2 linked regions of the Collimonas fungivorans genome follow. The protein of the gene in region 1 interacts with the protein of each later gene in a pairwise test. Links are inferred from orthologs where the notes say so. Each region holds a gene or a part of one and is shown on either strand. Other genes may lie near its edges.

Region 1 (15,877 bases):
GATAAACCGCTGCGCGCCATGCGCGGCTTGAGTTTCGCCAGGCGCTTCTCGGAGACGTCGAATGCGTACAGGCGGCCGGTATTGCGCATGGTGGCGCCCAGGGCCAGCGTCTTGCCGCCGGCGCCGGCGCAGAAATCGACCACCATCTCGCCGCGCTTGGCGCCGACGATCTGCGCCAGCAACTGGCTGCCTTCGTCCTGTACTTCGATCGCGCCGCTCTTGAACAGCGGCAGGTTTTGCAGGGTCGGTTTCTTGATGACGCGCAAACCCAGCGGCGCATACGGAGTCGGCTCGCACAGGATAGGCGCTTCAGCCAGGGCGGTAATGACTTCTTCGCGGTTGGCCTTGAGCGAATTGACACGCAGGTCGAGCGGCGCCGGCTGGTTCATCGCATGCGCCAGCTGCAAAGTGGCTGCTTCACCGTCGCGCGCCACCAGCTTGTCGAACAGCCATTGCGGCAGGTTGGAACGCATCAGCGGCGGCATCAGGTTGCGGTCGATTTCGGCGACCCGTTTCAGCCATTCGGTTTCTTCGTCCGACAAGCCGCCCAGCGACTCGATGCTGACCGCGTCGGCCAGGCCCAGCAGCGTCATGCGGCGCATGGTCGGGCCGTTGCCGGATTCGGCAAAGCTGGTGTAGATCGCCTTGTTGCGCAGCAACCCGTATACTGCTTCGGCCACCACGCCGCGTTCGCGCGAACCCAGCTTTGGATGATCGCGGAAATAACGCGACAAGGTACCGTCGGCAGGACCGGTGAAACGTAGAATTTCGCGCAAAACTTCTTCGGTGTGACCGACGATCGCGGGAGGCAATCTCATAATGAATCTTTCATAAAAATCTTTTTAATCTGTTGATGGTGCCGGGGCCAGCCAAACGACTGTCTTAGCGTTCGTGCTGAGCCGCATTGTTATGCACTCGGCCATCCTCGATGCTCAAGCGATTTTCGACAAACCAGCGCACTGCGCGCGGGTATAGCTGATGCTCTTCGATCAGCACGCGCTGCTCCAGCGACTGTTCGGTATCGTCCTCCAGCACCGGCACCGCGACCTGCGCCACGATCGGACCGTGATCCAGCGTCGGCGTGACGAAATGCACGGTCACGCCATGCACCTTGACGCCGGCCTGCAGCGCCTGCCGATGGGTCGCCATGCCGGTAAAGCTCGGCAGCAGCGAAGGATGGATATTCATCATGCGGCCGGCGTAATGTTCGACAAACGGCGCGGTCAAGATCCGCATGAAACCTGCCAGCACCACCAAGTCGGGCGCAAATCCATCGATCACTACGCGTAAGGCGGCGTCGAACTGTTCACGGTCAGGATAGTCTTTATTCGCTACCACTGCCGTTGGAATGCCTTGGGCAGCAGCAAATTTCAAACCCTCGGCATCGGCCCGGTTGCTGACAATCGCGGCGATTCTGGCAGGCCATTGTTCGGTTTGAGCGGCGCGGACGATGGCTTGCATGTTGCTGCCACGCCCGGAAATCAGGATAACAATGCTTCTCATGGCGCGCATTGTACCCGTTGCAATGCCGTTTTTGATTAAAAACAGCGGTAATTTTGATTAAGACATTGTTACTGGAATGAATAAAAAACGCGGAAAGCTACTTTCTTGTCGGCCCAGAAATCGGCGCTGTCGCGGAATACGTCAAGCAGGGTTTCCCGTGCTTCCTTGTCAAACTTGGGGGTATTCGGCAGTTGTTCGATCACCACAATAAACCCCGGCTGCGGGCCGGATTTGTGGGCCAGGTCGGTCAGGCAATCGGCCAGGGCGTCGAAATTCTTGCCGAAATGCTTGGGAAAATGAAAGGCGTGGGCAATATTCGCCAGTACTTGCTGTTTAGTCGTTGCTTCCGCGCAATAGGCATACAGGAAATGCTGCCCCAGGCGGTTGGCTTCCGCCTGCAGGTCGGTCACACGGAAGGCGCGGATGGACTGCACTACATTTGGCGGTACGGTTTTAAACAAACTCATTTTTCCCTCAGCTAGAGCAATGATGATGGATTGCTGTTGTTGTATCTCATTCACTCTTCTCGGTCACTCCTGGATGCGCCTGAATGTTTGATAATGATTATCAGTGTAGTAATACTCACCCGAAGTCTGCGGATTGCCGCCAGCGATGATCCGGCGTGCGCCGCGGTTGCGCGCGCGCGGGGTTTTCACCGTGAATTCATGGTAATACCCGCGCCGCTGCCTGGGCAGCATCCCTTCATAATTGCCGAATACCACGCCATCCTTGGCATACGGGAACGGCCCGCCTTGCTTGATCAATACCAGCGTCGCCTGCGCTTCCTGCGGCAACTGGGCCAACGGAACCACATCCTGCGACAGGGATTCCCTAGCAAATACTTGAAAAGACAACAACAAACCGAGCAGCAGCAAGACTCCGTTGCGTGCGATTGCAACAGCGGTTGCAACAACGGTATCAGCCGCGAAATCGGAACTTAGACCAGGGAAATGGCGCCGGGTTGCGTGGCTTTTCATAAATTTAATATTTTATGGTTCTGATACCGTAGGGTAACGTGTTGATGAAAACGAATCAACCCGTATCCTTGCCCTGGCAGCAAGTGTTGCAATATTTGACAATATTTACCAATCACAAGTTCGCAGTTTTTTGCTGCGCGTCCGGGCTGGGGCCGAAGAAAGCAGCTACTTCGTCCCGGCGCGCCAGCGTATCTTTCTGGCCCATGCGTATCAGCTCGCGGGTATAACCCGACTCGAACAGCAGGTAAGATGCGAGGCCGCCGCCGCGCGCATCCTTGGCGCCAAGGCCGCCGAGCAAAGTGCGGATCGGCATCGGTAAGCTGCCGAAGTGCTTGGTAGCAATATCGTCGATTTGTTCCGACGGCGAAATGATCAGCATTTCCACCGGTTTCAGCGGCGTGCGCTGGCGCTGTTCTTCGGTCAGGAAAGAAAGCGTATGGTTGATGCGTTCCAGCCGTTCGATATCCACCGCCAGCCCGTCCAGGAAAATGCTGGACAAGGCATGGCTGGCGATCTGCGCCAGGCTGGGATAACGGGCAAACACCGGGGCATCGGTCGGCGCTTCCTGGCGGCGCCCCGCTCCCACCACCAGCACTTTGCTGGCGCCCAGGTGGATCGCCGGAGAAATCGGCGCCAATTGCCGCATCGAGCCGTCGCCGAAATATTCGCGGCGGCCGTCGCAGTAGATCGGGATCGCCGGGAAGATGAAAGGAATCGCCGACGACGCCAGCAAATGGCCGACATTGATCTGGTCCCTGACCGCGCGCCGCTGGCTGCGGGTCCAGCCCTGGATTTCGATGGCGCTCTGGTAAAACGTGATGTGCTGGCCGCCGCTGTATGAGGAAGCGGTGATCGCCAGCGCCTCGAGGCTGCCGTTGACCAGGGCCGCATCCAGTCGCTCCAGGTCCAGCAGCCGGTGCAGCAAGGTAATCAGCGGCGTATTGTCGAGCAGCGAATTGGGCGGATGCGCATGCCATTTGCGCAGCAGCCAGCCGAACGACAGCAGCGACAGCCAGCGCGCGCCCGAACGCAGCACGCCGAGCGAATCGGCGCGATACACCTGCTCTACGGTGAAGTGCTCCCAGACATCCATCAGTTTTTGCACGCCCTGGCCGAAGTTCTCGACCCGGCACGCCAGCGCCGTAGCGTTGATGGCGCCGGCAGAGGTGCCGCAAATGATGGCGAAGGGATTCTGTTCCGGCGCCCAGCCATGCTCGCGCAAGATCGACGCCACCGCATCCATCACGCCGACCTGGTAAGCCGCACGGGCGCCGCCGCCGGTCAGGATGAGGCCTGTTTTGTGTTTTGTCTCCATGGATATAAAGAGTAACAGGGAGAGGAAATTCGTGTAGAACGCTGCTGAAAAAAAGGGAGCGGCAGGCCGCGCCTGCCGCTCCCTCGCTCTTCGCCAAACGGCTAGTGGACGCTGACTTCGACCCGCCGCGCCTGGGCGTTGTCGCCGCTGCCGGTCGTCACCTGGGGTTTTTCCAACACGATGGCGTCTTCCGCCACCCCGGCGATCAGCAGGATCGCTTTCACGCTCTTGGCGCGTTCCTTGGAAATTTCCTCATTCTTGGCCGGATCGCCGGTGGTGTCGTGGAAACCGCTGATCACGATCTTGGAGCCGGCCTTGGCTTTCGCCGCGTCGACCACGGCCGCCAGTTTTTCAGCGGTATCGCCTGGCGCATCGGCCTTGCCGGATTCAAAATAGATGACAGTCGCGGGCGAAGACGCCGGAGCTGCTGCCGGCGCAGTGGTTGCGGCAGCGCCGTTGTTGACCACGATCTCGGTCGCCGTGGCAGTCACCGGCACAGGCACCAGCACCACCTCGCGGCCTGCCGCCGCCTGCTGCATGCCGGAAGCCGGCAGCAAGGGCACCAGCAGCAAAGCCACGATATTGATGATCTTGATCAGCGGATTGACAGCCGGCCCCGCGGTATCCTTGTAGGGGTCGCCGACGGTGTCGCCGGTCACCGCCGCCTTGTGCGCTTCCGAACCCTTGCCGCCATGGTTGCCGTCTTCAATATATTTCTTGGCGTTGTCCCAGGCGCCGCCGCCGGTGGTCATCGAAATCGCCACGAACAAACCGGTCACGATGGTCCCCATCAACAAGCCGCCCAAGGCCGCCGGTCCAAGCAGCAGGCCGACCACGATCGGCACCACCACCGGCAGCAGCGACGGCACGATCATTTCCTTGATGGCCGATGAAGTCAGCATGTCGACCGCCTTGTCGTACTCCGGCTTGCCGGTGCCATCCATGATGCCTTTGATGTCGCGGAACTGACGGCGTACTTCGACCACTACCGCACCGGCAGCGCGGCCGACTGCTTCCATCGCCATCGCGCCGAACAGGTAGGGAATCAGGCCGCCGATGAACAGGCCGACGATCACCAGCGGGTTCGACAAATCGAACACCGTGCTTTTGCCGACCGAATCGAGAGCATGGGTGTAGTCGGCGAACAGCACCAGCGCCGCCAGGCCGGCCGAACCGATGGCGTAACCCTTGGTGACTGCCTTGGTGGTGTTGCCGACCGCATCCAGCGGATCGGTGATCGCTCGCACCGAATCAGGCAGGCCCGACATCTCGGCGATGCCGCCGGCGTTGTCGGTGATCGGACCATAGGCGTCCAGCGCGACAATGATGCCGGCCATCGACAGCATGGCGGTAGCCGCAATCGCAATGCCGTACAAGCCGCCCAGCCAGTAAGAGGCGAGGATGGCGACGCATACCGCCAGCACCGGATACGCGGTCGACTTCATCGAAACGCCGAGGCCGGCGATGATGTTGGTGCCGTGGCCGGTAGTGGAAGCTTGCGCAATATGCCGCACCGGCTTGAAATCGGTGCCGGTGTAATACTCGGTGATGTAGACCATCAGGCCGGTCAGCACGATGCCGATCACGGCCGAACCCATCATCGGCACCCGCATCGGTTCAGGCAGGATCAGCCAGGTCACCACGACAAAGCCGATCAGGCTCAGGATCGCCGCCCACCACAAGCCGGTGTACAAGGCCGACATGATTTTCTTGCCCGGCTTGGCCTTGACCATGGAACAGCCGACGATGGAAGCCAGGATAGACACGCCGCCCAGGGCCAGCGGATACAGCACCGCCTGCAGCTCGGCGCCGTGGATCAGCAAGGAACCCAGCAGCATGGTGGCGATCAACGTCACCACATAGGTTTCGAACAGGTCGGCCGCCATGCCGGCGCAGTCGCCGACATTGTCGCCGACGTTATCGGCGATCACCGCCGGATTGCGCGGATCGTCCTCCGGGATGCCGGCTTCCACCTTGCCCACCAGGTCGGCGCCGACGTCGGCGCCCTTGGTGAAAATGCCGCCGCCGAGACGCGCGAAAATCGAAATCAGGGAGGCGCCGAACGCCAGTCCGATCAAGGGCCGGATGATGTCATGCAGAGAGAGTCCGGAAGGCCCGGCGAACGCCAGGAGCCACAGGAAGAATAGAGTCACGCCGAGCAGCCCCAGCCCGACCACCAGCATGCCGGTAATGGCGCCGCCGCGGAAAGCAACGTCGAGCGCCGGCCCCATGCCCTTGGTCGCAGCCTGCGCCGTGCGCACGTTGGCGCGCACCGAGACATTCATGCCTATGAAGCCGCACGCTCCCGACAGCACCGCGCCGACCAGGAAACCGGCTGCTGTCACCAGGCCCAGCCCAGGCAGTATCGCGATAATGATGAACAGCACCACGCCGACGATGGCGATGGTGCGGTACTGGCGCGCCAGGTAGGCCGCCGCTCCCTGCTGGATTGCGGCGGCGATTTCCTGCATGCGTGCGTTTCCAGGATCCTGCTTCAATATCCAGCTGCGCGAGACTAGCCCATAGATGACGGCAATGATGCCGCAAGCGACGGCAAACCATAGACTTAATGCCATGTTGACTCCTCCAGTTTTTGTTACGGCTTCACGACAAAGTAAGACAACTACACCATTTCACCTGCGGCCATGTTTCCCAAATGGGTGGCTGCCGGCCAATACTGCGTAATGCATTTCTTTTCGCTGCCCTTTTATTTTCGGAGAGGCGCCTGGGCTGGTTTGCGGCTGATAGATCCCTGATGAATTCTAAATTATTTTGTTGATCAAAAGAAAAAGCGGACCGAAGTCCGCTTTTCTTTATGCTTCCAACGCAGCAAACGCGCTGTCGCGTATTTGCTCAACCGGACCGACGCCGGCGATCTTGCGGTATTTGGGAGCACCCGGCAGGCCGGCCTTGGCCCAGTCGCCGTAGTAATTGACCAGCACCTCGGTCTGTTCGTGATACACCGACAGCCGCTTCTTGACGGTTTCTTCCTTGTCGTCGTCGCGCTGGATCAGGTCTTCTCCGGTGATGTCGTCCTTGCCTGCCACCTTGGGCGGATTGAACTTGGCATGGTAGGTGCGGCCGGACGACAGATGCACGCGGCGGCCGCTCATGCGTTCGATGATGGCGCTGTCGGGAACGTCGATTTCCAGCACATAGTCGATCTTCACGCCGGCGTCCTTCATGGCGTCGGCCTGCGGAATGGTGCGCGGGAAACCGTCGAACAGGTAGCCGTTGGCGCAATCCGACTGCTTCAGCCGGTCCTTGACCAGGCCGATGATGATGTCGTCGGAGACCAGGCCGCCTGCGTCCATCACCTTCTTCGCTTCGATACCGAGCGGAGTGCCGGCCTTGACTGCTGCGCGCAACATGTCGCCGGTGGAAATCTGCGGAATGTTGAATTTCTCTTTAATGAAAGTCGCTTGCGTGCCTTTACCGGCACCAGGCGCTCCTAAAAGGATGAGGCGCATGTTAAAGTCCTAAGGTGAGTTTGTGAATTGATTGTGGCGACGGCGCACCCAAAGGTTGCTGGATTTGCTGCGACGTCTCCGATATGCTTTATTTACATCACGCTATCTTTGCATGAAACTTACCATACAATTTTACCAAACAGCCAGTCCGCGGCACTATTTCTGTTGGTTCAACGATAATTTCCAAGCACTTGCGCGACACTTTCGCTCTTTATAGAGCGCTGAAAAAACGTCTTACCCGCTCCAGGTCTTCCGGCGTATCCACGCCCACTGCCGGCGCCGCCGGCGCAATATGCACCGCAATCGGGTAACCGTGCCACAGCACCCGCAGCTGCTCCAGCGCCTCGATCTGTTCCAGCGGCGACACCGCCAGCGTCGGGTAGGTTTGCAAAAAACCATTGCTGTACGCGTACAGGCCGATATGGCGCAACGGCACATAGGCCGCCGGCAAATCCTGGCGCGGCGGTGCAAACGGCGGCGCAAAGCCGTCGCGGTGCCACGGAATCGTCGCCCGCGAAAAATACAGCGCGCGCCCGGCCTGGTTCAGGACCACCTTGACCACATTCGGATTGAAGGCATCGGCCGCCGAGTCGATCGCGTGCGCCGCGGTTGCCATCGGCACCTCGCCGCTGATCTGCGCCGCGGTAGCGGCGATCAGCTCAGGCTCGATCATCGGTTCGTCGCCCTGCACGTTCACCACCACGGCGTCCGTCGCCAGGCCCAGCGCCGCCGCCACTTCGGCAATGCGGTCGGTGCCGGACGGATGGTCGGCGCGCGTCAGGCGCGCGGCGATGCCGTGCCGGGCGCAGGCCGCCAGAATATCCGCATGATCGGTCGCCACGATGACCTGCGCCGCACCGGACAGTGCAGCACGCTCGGCGGTGCGCACGATCATCGGCTTGCCGCCGATATCGGCCAGCGGCTTGTTAGGCAGCCGGGTAGACGCCAGCCGCGCCGGGATGATGACGGTGAAAGGCTTGCTCACGCTCACGCTCACGATAAACGCCGCCTACGCCGCAGGAGTTGCAGCCGGCGCGGCCGGGCTGCTCAGGTCGCGCGCCTGGTCGGCCCACATGATAGGGATGCCGTCGCGCACCGGGTAAGCCAGCTTGTCGGCAGAGCAAATCAGTTCCTGGGCTTTTTTGTCGTAATGCAGCGGACCTTTGCAGATCGGGCAAACGAGGATGTCAAGCAGTCGGGTGTCCACGGAGCTTCTCCAGAATTTGATGTATTTGACGAGACAACACGGCGTCGATCTGCGCCGTCACCGGAACCACCCAGATGCGCGGATCGTTCCTGATGCTGTCTATTTGCCGACATTTTACTGCATCCTTTTCAGTTATCAGGATGATCTCGGCCTGGAGTGCTGCAAACGGGTTGTCGGAAAAATCATGATGATCAGGCAAAGCCAGCGCTTCGAAGCGCAATCCGGCCGCCGTCAGCATCGAAAAAAACCGCTGCGGATTGCCGATGCCGGCGGCGGCGGCAAGCCGCAAGCCCGGGTCTTGCAGGCTGGCCAGCGGCCTGGTCCGGCTCGGGTCGCCCAGCTGCTCGGCCTGCTCACCCACCAGCTGCATGCGGATCGCCGAGGCCGGCATGGCAGCCGGCATGGTTGCCGCATTCACCACGGTAAAGTCGCGGCGGCGGCTGGCCGGTTCGCGCAGCGGCCCGGCCGGCAGCAGCCAGCCGTTGCCGGCGCCGCGTGCGTCGAACAGCACGATTTCGATGTCGCGCTGCAAACGGTAGTGCTGCAGACCGTCGTCCGACAGGATCAGGTTGACTTCGGGGTGCGCCTGCAGCAGCGCTTCGGCGGCAGCCACCCGGTTGCGGCCCACTACCACTGGACATTGCGCGCGGGCGGCGATCAGCAAAGGCTCGTCGCCTGCTTCGGCCGCCAGCGATGCCGCATTTACATGTTGCACGGCTGGCTGGCCGTCGCCGGACTGCGCGGCATAACCGCGCGAGATCACGCCCGGCACGTAACCGGCCTGGCGCAGCGCCTGCACCAGCCAGATCGTCAGCGGCGTCTTGCCGGTGCCGCCGACAAAGATGTTGCCGACCACGATCACCGGCACCGGCAGGCGCGTGCTGGCCTGCCAGCCGGCCGCGTACAGACGGCGGCGCAGTGCCGCCACCAGCCCGAACAACAGCGACAGCGGCCATAGCAGACATGCCAGCAAACCGCGCCGCTGCCAGGCAGCGCTCAGGACCGATTCCAGCGAAGATTTATTTGTGGCCACTAGTCTGGGCAGCAAACGTGATCTTGTCGAAACCAGCCAGGCGCGCCGCTTCCAGTACATTGATCACGGTCTGGTGAGTAGCCATGGCATCGGCGTTGATGATCACCACAGGGTCGCCCTTGGCGCCGTCGGCCTGCACCGCATTCTTCAGGTCGAGCGCCAGCGATGCCGCATCCTTGGACGATACCTGGACATTGTTGACCGCGTACTGCCCTTGCGGACTGACAGCGACGTTGATCTCCTGCGGCTGCACCACTGCCTTGTCGGCGTCAGCCGTCGGCAAGGTGATTTGCAGCGCGGTGAATTTGCTGTAGCTGGTGGTCACCATCAGGAAAATGACGATTACCAGCAAGACGTCGATAAACGGAATCAGGTTGATTTCCGGGTCGTCGCGACCCTTGCCTTTGCGGAAGTTCATTTGCGTGCGCCGTGAACGGTATCGACAAATTTTACAGCCTGCTGCTCCATGTCAACCACGAAGCCATCGACCAGCGCGCGGAAATGGCGGTAGAAAATCAGCGCCGGCATGGCGATCGCCAGGCCGAAGCCGGTGTTGTACAAGGCTACCGAAATGCCGTGGCCCAGCTGCGCAGGGTCGGCGCCGGCGCCGTTGGTCGCGCCAAAGATTTCAATCATGCCGACCACGGTGCCGAACAAGCCCATCAGCGGCGCCAGCGAGGCAATCGTGCCGAGCGTAGTCAGGAACCGCTCCAGTTCATGGGCGGTAGCCTGGCCAGCTTCTTCGATCGACTCTTTCATCAGGTCGCGCGGCGCATCGACGTTGCGCAGGCCGGCAGCCAGCACCCGGCCCAGCGGCGAATTGGTTTCCAGGTTGGTCAGGACTTCCTTATTGACCTTGCCGTTGTGATAAACCCGTATCACTTCCTGCAGCAGCTGCGGCGGCAGGATGCGCGGCCGGCGCAGGTAAACCAGACGTTCGATAATCAATGCGGTGGCAATGATGGAGGCAATCAGCAACAGCCAGATCGGCCAGCCCGCAGCTTGAATAATGGCAAACAAAAGAAACTCCTTGGTGAAATCGCATTCAATATCGGCAAATGCGGATGAGGGGTTCATCAGCATGGATGCAGAATGTAACTTGTTGAAGGCTTGTGAGCAAGGGCGACAAGCGTTGCGGGACGGAAATTTTTACGCTTAATTTGACCGCGGCTAAGCGACACTGCAAGTTCCACACATTTTATGTGAACAAGATTGTGGACAAGTGCCGGACTCGGATGCGAAGTCCATGATTTCAAAGGATTTTTTTGCGCTGCTTGAAAAACGTGCAAATTTTATCCATCCGCCTTGGCGAAACGGCCGGCCTCCGCAAGAAAATGTTGCACGGCCGGCAGCGTGTCCGTCTGCCGGCACACCAAGGTCAACGGCGCGCTGAATCCGCCGCCGCTTTCAAGCAGGCGGCAATACGCCACCTGGTCGGTGTGGAAGCCATTCATGGATGCCGGCACAACGGAAATACCAACACCTGAGGCAACCAGGCAGATATTGGTCAGCATGCGGTCGACTTCGACAGCGATCTTGGGCGAGAATCCGGCGCGCACGCAGGCATCGATAAAATTGGAATACATGCCGGTAGCTCCCGGGTTGCGGACCATGATGAACTGTTCGTCGCGCAATGACTTCAGGGAAATTGCCGGCATGCCCTTTTTTGGCCGCTTTTGCAAAAGCGCATGTCCGACGGGCAGGACCAGCAGCATTTCTTCGTCAAGCAGACGGTGGAACGCCAAACCGGGAGGACGGCTGACCGGCATGCGCAGGAAGCCGAGGTCAAGCTTTCCCGAGGCGATCGCGCTGGTCAGTTCCGCCGCATTGCCTTCGCTGAATTTGACGGCGACGCCGGGCTTTGCCGCGCGGTGCGCCCGCAGGATCTCTGGGATCAAGGGATGCGCCGCAGCCGAGCTGGTGAACCCTACCGAAATGATGCCTTCGATCCCGCTTGCCGCACGCACCGCACGCTGCGCGCCCTGGGCGACATTTGCCAGGATAGCCTTCGCCTCGTGCAAAAACACCTCGCCGCCGATGCTGAGGTCGACGCCTTTCGGATGCCGGTGGAACAGCGCAAATCCCAATTCGGTCTCCAGCATGCGGATCTGCTGGCTGAGCGGGGGCTGCTGCATGTTCAACCGTTTCGCCGCACGCGTGAAATTCCCCTCCTCGGCAACAATCACAAAATAACGCAAATGCCTCAATTCCATGATGCCCTCAATGCACTACAGCGATACATATAAAGTATGGAGATGCCGTTTTTATTATATTTTACATTGACCTGCCGCCCTCTTATTATCAGTGGCGTAATCACATCGGCAATTTCAACGGGACTTTGACATGGACAACATAAAACGGCGGACCTTGTTAGGAATGGGCGTGCTGGGAGCATCGGCGCTGATCGCCCCGCGCGTGCTTTACGCCGCATCCTCATCCGCGGAACAACATGAGATCCCGCTCTGGTCCAAACCGCCTGGAGGCAATGGCCCCGACGGACCGGAACGGACCAATGCCAAAGGCTCGGTCACCAACATCTCCCGTCCGCGCCTGGTGGTCTATCGTCCCGAACGGCCTGACGGCAGCGCTGTACTGGTGATTGCCGGCGGCGGTTATGGGCATATCGAACGAGGAAGCGAAAGCATCCCGGCAGCCCAGTGGCTGCAATCGCTTGGCGTCACCGTATTCGAACTGGTCTATCGTTTGCCCGGCGAAGGCTGGTCAAACATTGCGCCGTTCCAGGATGGCCAGCGCGCCATGCGCCTGATCCGGGCACTGGCGCCGAAATATGAACTGGCGACCAACCGCATCGGGATACTCGGCTTTTCCGCCGGCGGCCATCTGGCGGGAACCACGGCGGCAGAACCGGATGCCCGGCGCTACCAGGCCATCGATGCGGCCGATCAATTTTCCGCGCGCCCCGATTTCGCCGGATTGATCTATCCTGTGCTCACCTTCATGCCACCCTACGACAACACGCGTTCGCGCCGTGAAATCATCGGCAAAAACCCGGATCTTGCAGCCAGCGAAGAATTCTCGGTGGAACGGCACGTTACCAGCGGCATGCCGCCGACCTTCCTGGCGCAGGCTGCGGACGATCCGATTGCGCCGATCCAGAACAGCCTGCTGATGTTCAATGCGCTCAAGGCCGCGCAGATCCCGGCGGAAATGCATGTGTTCCAGGATGGCGGACATGGCTGGGGGCTGGGGAAACCGGATAGCCAGCCGCGTGCCTGGCCCGGCTTGTTCGAATCCTGGACTGCACATAACGGCTGGATAAAAAAAGCCTGACACCGGACCCGGCGCCTTCAATGCAGAGTTCCACACATATTATGTGAACAAGATTGTGGACAAGTACTTAACTCGAAACTTAAGCCGATGATTTGAAAGGTTTTTTTGGCGCTGCATGAAAAACGTGCAGTATCGTCGGACGCCACACCAGCAAAGTTCTCCACAGTTTTTGGGGATAACTTTGTGCACAAGCGCACTGGATTCACGAGAAGTCCTTGATTGGAAACGCCTTTTCACAACTGTTGGCGGCAGGTGCAAAGGCACCTCAAACAGCGGTTTACGGAGGGCGATGACGATTTCGACGGATCTTTTGTAGCCGCTTTGCCATGATCCCACCCATGGATATCCACAAGCCTCGGCTCATCCACAGTTACCCACAGAATTTGTGGATAAGCTTGTGCGCAAGCACACTGCAATCCGGGCAAGCCTTTGATTTGTTTCGCTTTTCCATTGATGATCAGCGACCGTGCTTTACAATGGCAAACTCCAGCAAATCACGCGCCAATAAAGAACCCCGGAAAGCCCGTATGAATTTCTCCAGCGACACCGACCTCCGTTCCAGCGGACCGCCAGTACTGACGGTTTCCGCCTTGAATCAAGCCGTGGCGCGTTTGCTGGAACGCAGCTTCCCGCTGGCCTGGGTGGCAGGCGAGATATCGAATTTCAAAAGCTACGCTTCCGGCCACTGGTACTTCACCTTGAAAGACGATACGGCGCAAGTGCGCGGCGTGATGTTCAAGGGCCGCGCCCAGCATGCAGGTTTCACCCCGCGCGACGGCGACAAGGTGGAAGTGCGGGCGCTGGTGACGCTGTACGCTGCGCGCGGCGACTACCAGCTCAACGTCGAAGCGATCCGGCGCGCCGGCGTCGGCAACCTGTACGAAGCGTTCTTGCGCCTGAAAGAAAAACTCAATGCGGAAGGCTTGTTCGATCCGGCCCGCAAACGGCCGCTGCCGCCATTCGCCCGCACCATAGGCATCGTCACCAGCCTGCAGGCGGCGGCGCTGCGCGATATCCTGAGCGCCCTGGCGCGGCGTGCGCCGCATGTGCGCGTGATCCTTTATCCGACCCCGGTCCAGGGCGACGGCGCGGCGGAGAAAATCGCGCGCGCCATCAATACCGCTGCCGCGCGCGCCGAATGCGATCTGCTGCTGGTGTGCCGCGGCGGCGGCAGCATCGAAGATTTATGGTCGTTCAATGACGAAGCGGTAGCGCGCGCCATCGTCGCCGCGCCCATGCCGGTGATTTCCGGGGTCGGCCATGAAACCGACTTCACGATTGCCGATTTTGCCGCCGACCTGCGCGCCGCCACCCCGACCGCCGCCGCCGAACTGGCGACAGTGCCACGCGCCGAATGGCTGGCGACGCTAGAGACGCATGCTGACGACCTGACCCGCGCCCTGCGCCGGCGGCTGGCTGAAACCAGCCAGACCCTGGATTGGCTGAGCCGGCGCCTGAGCAGCCCGGCCACCACCATCGCCCACGAGCGGGTCAAGCTGCAAAGCCTGCAAACCAGGCTGCTGCACGCCACCCGTATTCCGTTGACGCAATCGCGTCACGCGCTGCTGAACTTGCGCACCCGCTGGGCCGCGCAAATGCCCAGCACGATTGCACCGCGCATCGCGCTGCTGGAACAGGGCCGACGCCTCAACGGCGCGCTGGCGGCGCAAAACCGCGATCGCCGCCAGGCATTGGCAGCGCTCAATGCGCAGCTGGAACTGCTGAATCCGCAACGCACGCTGGAACGCGGCTACGCCATCGTTTCGGACGCCAAGGGCCATGTGATCCGGACGCCGCAGGCGCTGCAGCCGCGCCACGTGATCACCGTGCAGCTGGCCGAAGGCAGCGCCCAGGTCGGCATAGACAGCGTGCAGGCGACGCTGGATTGAACGGATGTTTTTTTGTGATGCAAGTCACATAGCGGATCGAATAAAAGCGCAAGCATGCTGCATGGAATAGCTAAGCGCTTTACAATAGCTCTCTCCAGAATCTGTTCACGGCACTAGATGTATAGGCAACAGCTTCTTTGTAATTCCAATAAAACTATAGAAAGGACGCACCATGGCACACACACTCCCGCCTCTCCCGTACGATCTGGACGCACTGGCTCCGCACATCTCCAAGGAAACCTTGGAATTCCACTATGGTAAGCATCACCAGACTTATGTGACCAACCTGAACAACCTGGTTCCGGGCACAGAATTCGAAAACGCTACCCTGGAAGAAATCGTCAAGAAATCGTCCGGCGGCATTTTCAACAATGCGGCGCAGATCTGGAACCATACGTTCTACTGGCACAGCCTTTCGCCACAAGGTGGCGGCGCACCAACCGGCGCATTGGCAGATGCGATCAATGCAAAATGGGGTTCGTTCGACAATTTCAAGACTGAACTGACCAAGACCGCAGTCGGCACTTTCGGCTCCGGCTGGGCATGGCTGGTGAAGAATGCTGACGGTTCGCTCGGCCTGGTGTCGACTTCGAATGCAGCCACTCCGCTGACCACCGACGCCAAGCCGCTGATTACTGTCGACGTCTGGGAACATGCTTACTACATCGACTACCGCAACGCCCGTCCAAAATACCTGGAAGCATTCTGGGCATTGGCGAACTGGGAATTTGCTTCGAAGAATTTCGCATAAGCAAATTCGTAAATATCGATAAACACTTTATCGACATTGCAAAAATAGCGCCGCTTACCGCCGGCGCTATTTTTTTTATCTGCAAGCCAAATCGGCTAAAGTTGCTCAGGCTTCGCGATCGCCCGCCACAACATCCTGAACAGCGCATTCGCCTGCAACGCCAGCGGCTCTTTTTCGCCGCGCATGGTGTGCATGTGCACCAGCCTTTCCAGGATGCCGATGAAATAGTCCAGCAGGATTTTTTCATCCACTTCATCGGTCAGCACGCCTTGCGCCCTGCCGTCGGTCAGGGTCTTCATCAGCACTTCCATCATTTCCGGCTGGCGGAAAGTACGGTCGCGCCCCCATGCGCTGATCTGCAGCGAACTCATGATGAGCTGGCTGACCTTGGGGTTGCGGTCGAAAAAATCCAGCACTACCCAGAACACCTTGCGCAGTTTG
Region 2 (2,969 bases), 420 kb from region 1 along the record:
AGGCGCCGCAGCCACACCACGTCCGGCGCCACATGCGAGCGCGCATGCCACAGCATGTAGAAACGCATCTTCGGCATGTCGAACGGCAGCGTAAACATGCCTATCGGCCAGTCTTCTATGATGTGTTCGGCAAACTGGCGGCCGGTGGTGAAAATCAGGTCCGATTTTGCCAGCACATGCGGCACCAGCGCGAAATACGGAATCGTTACCTGCACGTTGCGCTTCAGGCCTTGCTCGGCCAAGGCGACGTCGATGCCGCTGCGATGCCCTTCAATATAAGGCGTCGGCGCCAGGTGCGGCATTTCGAGATAGTACTTGAGGGTCAAGCCCTTCTTCGCCACCGGGTGGTCGCGATGCATCATGCACACCACATCGTCATCGAACAGTTGCGCCAGGTGCAAATGCTCCGGCGGATCTGGCCAGTTGCCGATCACCAGGTCGAAGCGGCCGTTTTCCAGCGCACTGGCGTAGTCCAGGTTGGCGTCCAGCGCGTGCACCATCAGGCTGGCGCCAGGGGCGCGCCGCCGCAGCTGCTCGATGATGGAGGGAATCAGCAGCATGTTCAGGTAATCCGGCGTGGCGATATGAAATACCCGCGCCGTGCTGTCGGCCTCAAACGCCGCTACCGGCGCCGCGATTTTTTCTATCACTTCCAGGCCCTGCTTCGCCAGCGCCAGCAACTCCTGGCCGCGTTCGGTAGGCACCATGCCGGTCTTGCCGCGCACCAGGATGGCGTCGCCGGTCAGCTCGCGCAGGCGCTTGAGCGTATTGCTGATGGTCGGCTGCGATTGTCCCAGCTTGATGGCGGTGCGCGATACGCTTTTTTCCACCAGCAAGGTGTGCAAAACGCGCAGCAGATAGGTATCGAGGTGATGGTTGGTACGCGATGTCATGGGCGGCGCTAGAATTAGTATAGGAGTGCGAACGTTTAGACAAAAATGCGCAAGAAAATTGCACAATAAACCCCACTAGCATAACGGATATGCATAAGCATGGGTAGCCATCGCCTGAGCACGACAGGCGCTACCTCAGGTATCGAATCGTATCAAGTTTTCCATAGGGAAATTACGGTAAAAACAGCCATCGTTAGACGACCGGTCTAATTTTGAATTAGAATAGCTGAATCATGAGAGAAAAATACGACACCACCAAGCGCCACATCCTGGACGCCGGACAAAAGATCATCGCCGTCAAAGGCTTTTCCGGCGTCGGCCTCAGCGAAATCCTGAGCGCCGCGGCGATACCTAAGGGTTCCTTCTACCACTACTTCGGATCGAAGGAACAATACGGCCGAGCCCTGATGGAGCAGTACGTCGACAACTACCTGCAGGCGATGGATGAAGTCTTGCAGATTACGGTGCAACCGGCGCAGGAACCGGCCCGCGAACGGTTGCTGCGTTACTGGGGCCACTGGCTCGACACCCAGTCCGGTGCGGAAGCCATGGACAAATGCCTGGTGGTCAAGCTCAGCGCCGAAGTCTCCGACCTGTCGGATGACATGCGCCTGGCCTTGTGCGAAGGCACGACGCAGGTAATGGCGCGCCTGGCCGATTGCATCGCAGAAGGCATCGCGGACGGCTCGCTGCGGATCGAACTGGAACCGCAGAAAACCGCGCAGATGCTTTACCAGCTGTGGCTGGGCGCCAGCCTGCTGGCAAAACTCCAGCGCGATCGCAGCGCACTCGAAAGCGCCATGGACGTCACCCTCAACATCCTGGCGCCGCCCCCAAACTAAAGCACAACTGAAGCACAACACAGTTCGCACATTTTTTACCACTCCGCCGACGAGCGGATCACTTCCCAAGGAAACCCCATGCTGAATTTTGAATTCTACAATCCCACCAAGATCGTCTTCGGACGCGACACCATCGCCAAACTGGCCGACCTGGTTCCCCATGATGCCCGCGTGCTGATCCTGTACGGCGGCGCCAGCGCCCAGAAAACCGGCACCCTGGACGAAGTCAAGGCAGCGCTAGGCAAACGTGAAATCCACGAGTTCGCCGGCATCGAACCCAACCCAAGTTACGAAACGCTGATGCAGGCAGTCGAGCAAGTCCGCGCGCAAAAGATCGATTTCCTGCTGGCGGTAGGCGGCGGCTCGGTCATCGACGGCGCCAAGTTCGTCGCCGCGGCGGCGAATTTTGAAGGCGAAGCCTGGGATATCGCCGTCAAGCGCGGTACCAACATTACCAGCGCCCTGCCCTTCGGCAGTGTGCTGACCTTGCCGGCGACCGGCTCGGAAATGAACAACGGCGGCGTCGTCACCCGCAAATCGATACAAGCCAAGCTGGCCTTCCACAGCCCGCTGGTGTTCCCGCAATTCTCCATCCTCGATCCGATCAAGACCTTCACCTTGCCGCCGCGGCAGATTGCCAACGGCGTGGTCGACGCTTTCGTACACACCGTTGAGCAGTACCTGACTTACCCGGTGCAAGGCCAGGTGCAGGACCGTTTCGCCGAAGGCTTGCTGCTGAGCCTGATCGAAACCGGACCAAAAGTGCTGGCCGAACCCAACGACTACGACGCCCGCGCCAACCTGATGTGGGTAGCCACCTTGGCGCTCAACGGCCTGATCGGCGCCGGCGTGCCGCAGGACTGGGCCACCCATATGCTGGGCCATGAATTGACCGCCCAATACGATATCGACCATGCGCGCACGCTGGCGATCGTACTGCCGTCGTTGCTGTCGGTGCGCCGCAACAGCAAGCGCGCCAAGCTGCTGCAGTATGCCGAGCGCGTCTGGCAGATCACCGAAGGCAGCGAAGATGCGCGCATCGACCTGGCAATCCAGCGCACCCGCGACTTCTTCGAAAGCCTGGGCATCAAGACCCGCCTGGCGGATTATGAACTGGGCCAGGACGCGGTCGAAACCGTGCTCGGGCAGCTGGACAAGCATGGCATGACGGCGTTGGGCGAACATCAGGACCATACCCTGGCTGTCAGCCGCACCATTCTCGAAGCAGCGTTGT

What was found.
Region 2: the proteins of kdsB (region 1) and CFter6_RS08865 interact in binary tests that used the Escherichia coli proteins (3 or more experiments, as listed by UniProt). The link is inferred for Collimonas fungivorans from one-to-one orthologs.

Annotation. Positions count from the first base shown.
Region 1 is NZ_CP013232.1:1,644,098-1,659,974, reverse strand. Bases 6,367-9,312 are described here. They hold kdsB (3-deoxy-manno-octulosonate cytidylyltransferase), read right to left. Parts: upstream 8,257-9,312; coding sequence 7,477-8,256; downstream 6,367-7,476. Other genes in these bases: lpxK (tetraacyldisaccharide 4'-kinase), read right to left, coding at 8,453-9,312; CFter6_RS07110 (Trm112 family protein), read right to left, coding at 8,275-8,472; adk (adenylate kinase), read right to left, coding at 6,609-7,265; CFter6_RS07125 (sodium-translocating pyrophosphatase), read right to left, coding at 6,367-6,371. Also shown: CFter6_RS07150 (RsmB/NOP family class I SAM-dependent RNA methyltransferase), read right to left, coding at 1-818; purN (phosphoribosylglycinamide formyltransferase), read right to left, coding at 883-1,512; CFter6_RS07140 (barstar family protein), read right to left, coding at 1,572-1,970; CFter6_RS07135 (ribonuclease), read right to left, coding at 2,034-2,480; CFter6_RS07130 (patatin-like phospholipase family protein), read right to left, coding at 2,593-3,795; more of CFter6_RS07125, read right to left, coding at 3,897-6,366; more of lpxK, read right to left, coding at 9,313-9,505; CFter6_RS07100 (ExbD/TolR family protein), read right to left, coding at 9,492-9,923; CFter6_RS07095 (MotA/TolQ/ExbB proton channel family protein), read right to left, coding at 9,920-10,525; CFter6_RS07090 (LysR family transcriptional regulator), read right to left, coding at 10,798-11,718; CFter6_RS07085 (alpha/beta hydrolase), read left to right, coding at 11,849-12,796; xseA (exodeoxyribonuclease VII large subunit), read left to right, coding at 13,324-14,685; sodB (superoxide dismutase [Fe]), read left to right, coding at 14,858-15,436; CFter6_RS07070 (TetR/AcrR family transcriptional regulator), read right to left, coding at 15,532-15,877. UniProt on the Escherichia coli protein: Activates KDO (a required 8-carbon sugar) for incorporation into bacterial lipopolysaccharide in Gram-negative bacteria.
Region 2 is NZ_CP013232.1:2,065,901-2,068,869, reverse strand. Bases 158-2,930 are described here. They hold CFter6_RS08865 (TetR/AcrR family transcriptional regulator), read left to right. Parts: upstream 158-1,126; coding sequence 1,127-1,735; downstream 1,736-2,930. Other genes in these bases: CFter6_RS08860 (iron-containing alcohol dehydrogenase), read left to right, coding at 1,814-2,930; CFter6_RS08870 (LysR family transcriptional regulator), read right to left, coding at 158-893. Also shown: more of CFter6_RS08870, read right to left, coding at 1-157; more of CFter6_RS08860, read left to right, coding at 2,931-2,969. UniProt on the Escherichia coli protein: Involved in response to both electrophiles and reactive chlorine species (RCS). Represses the transcription of the nemRA-gloA operon by binding to the NemR box.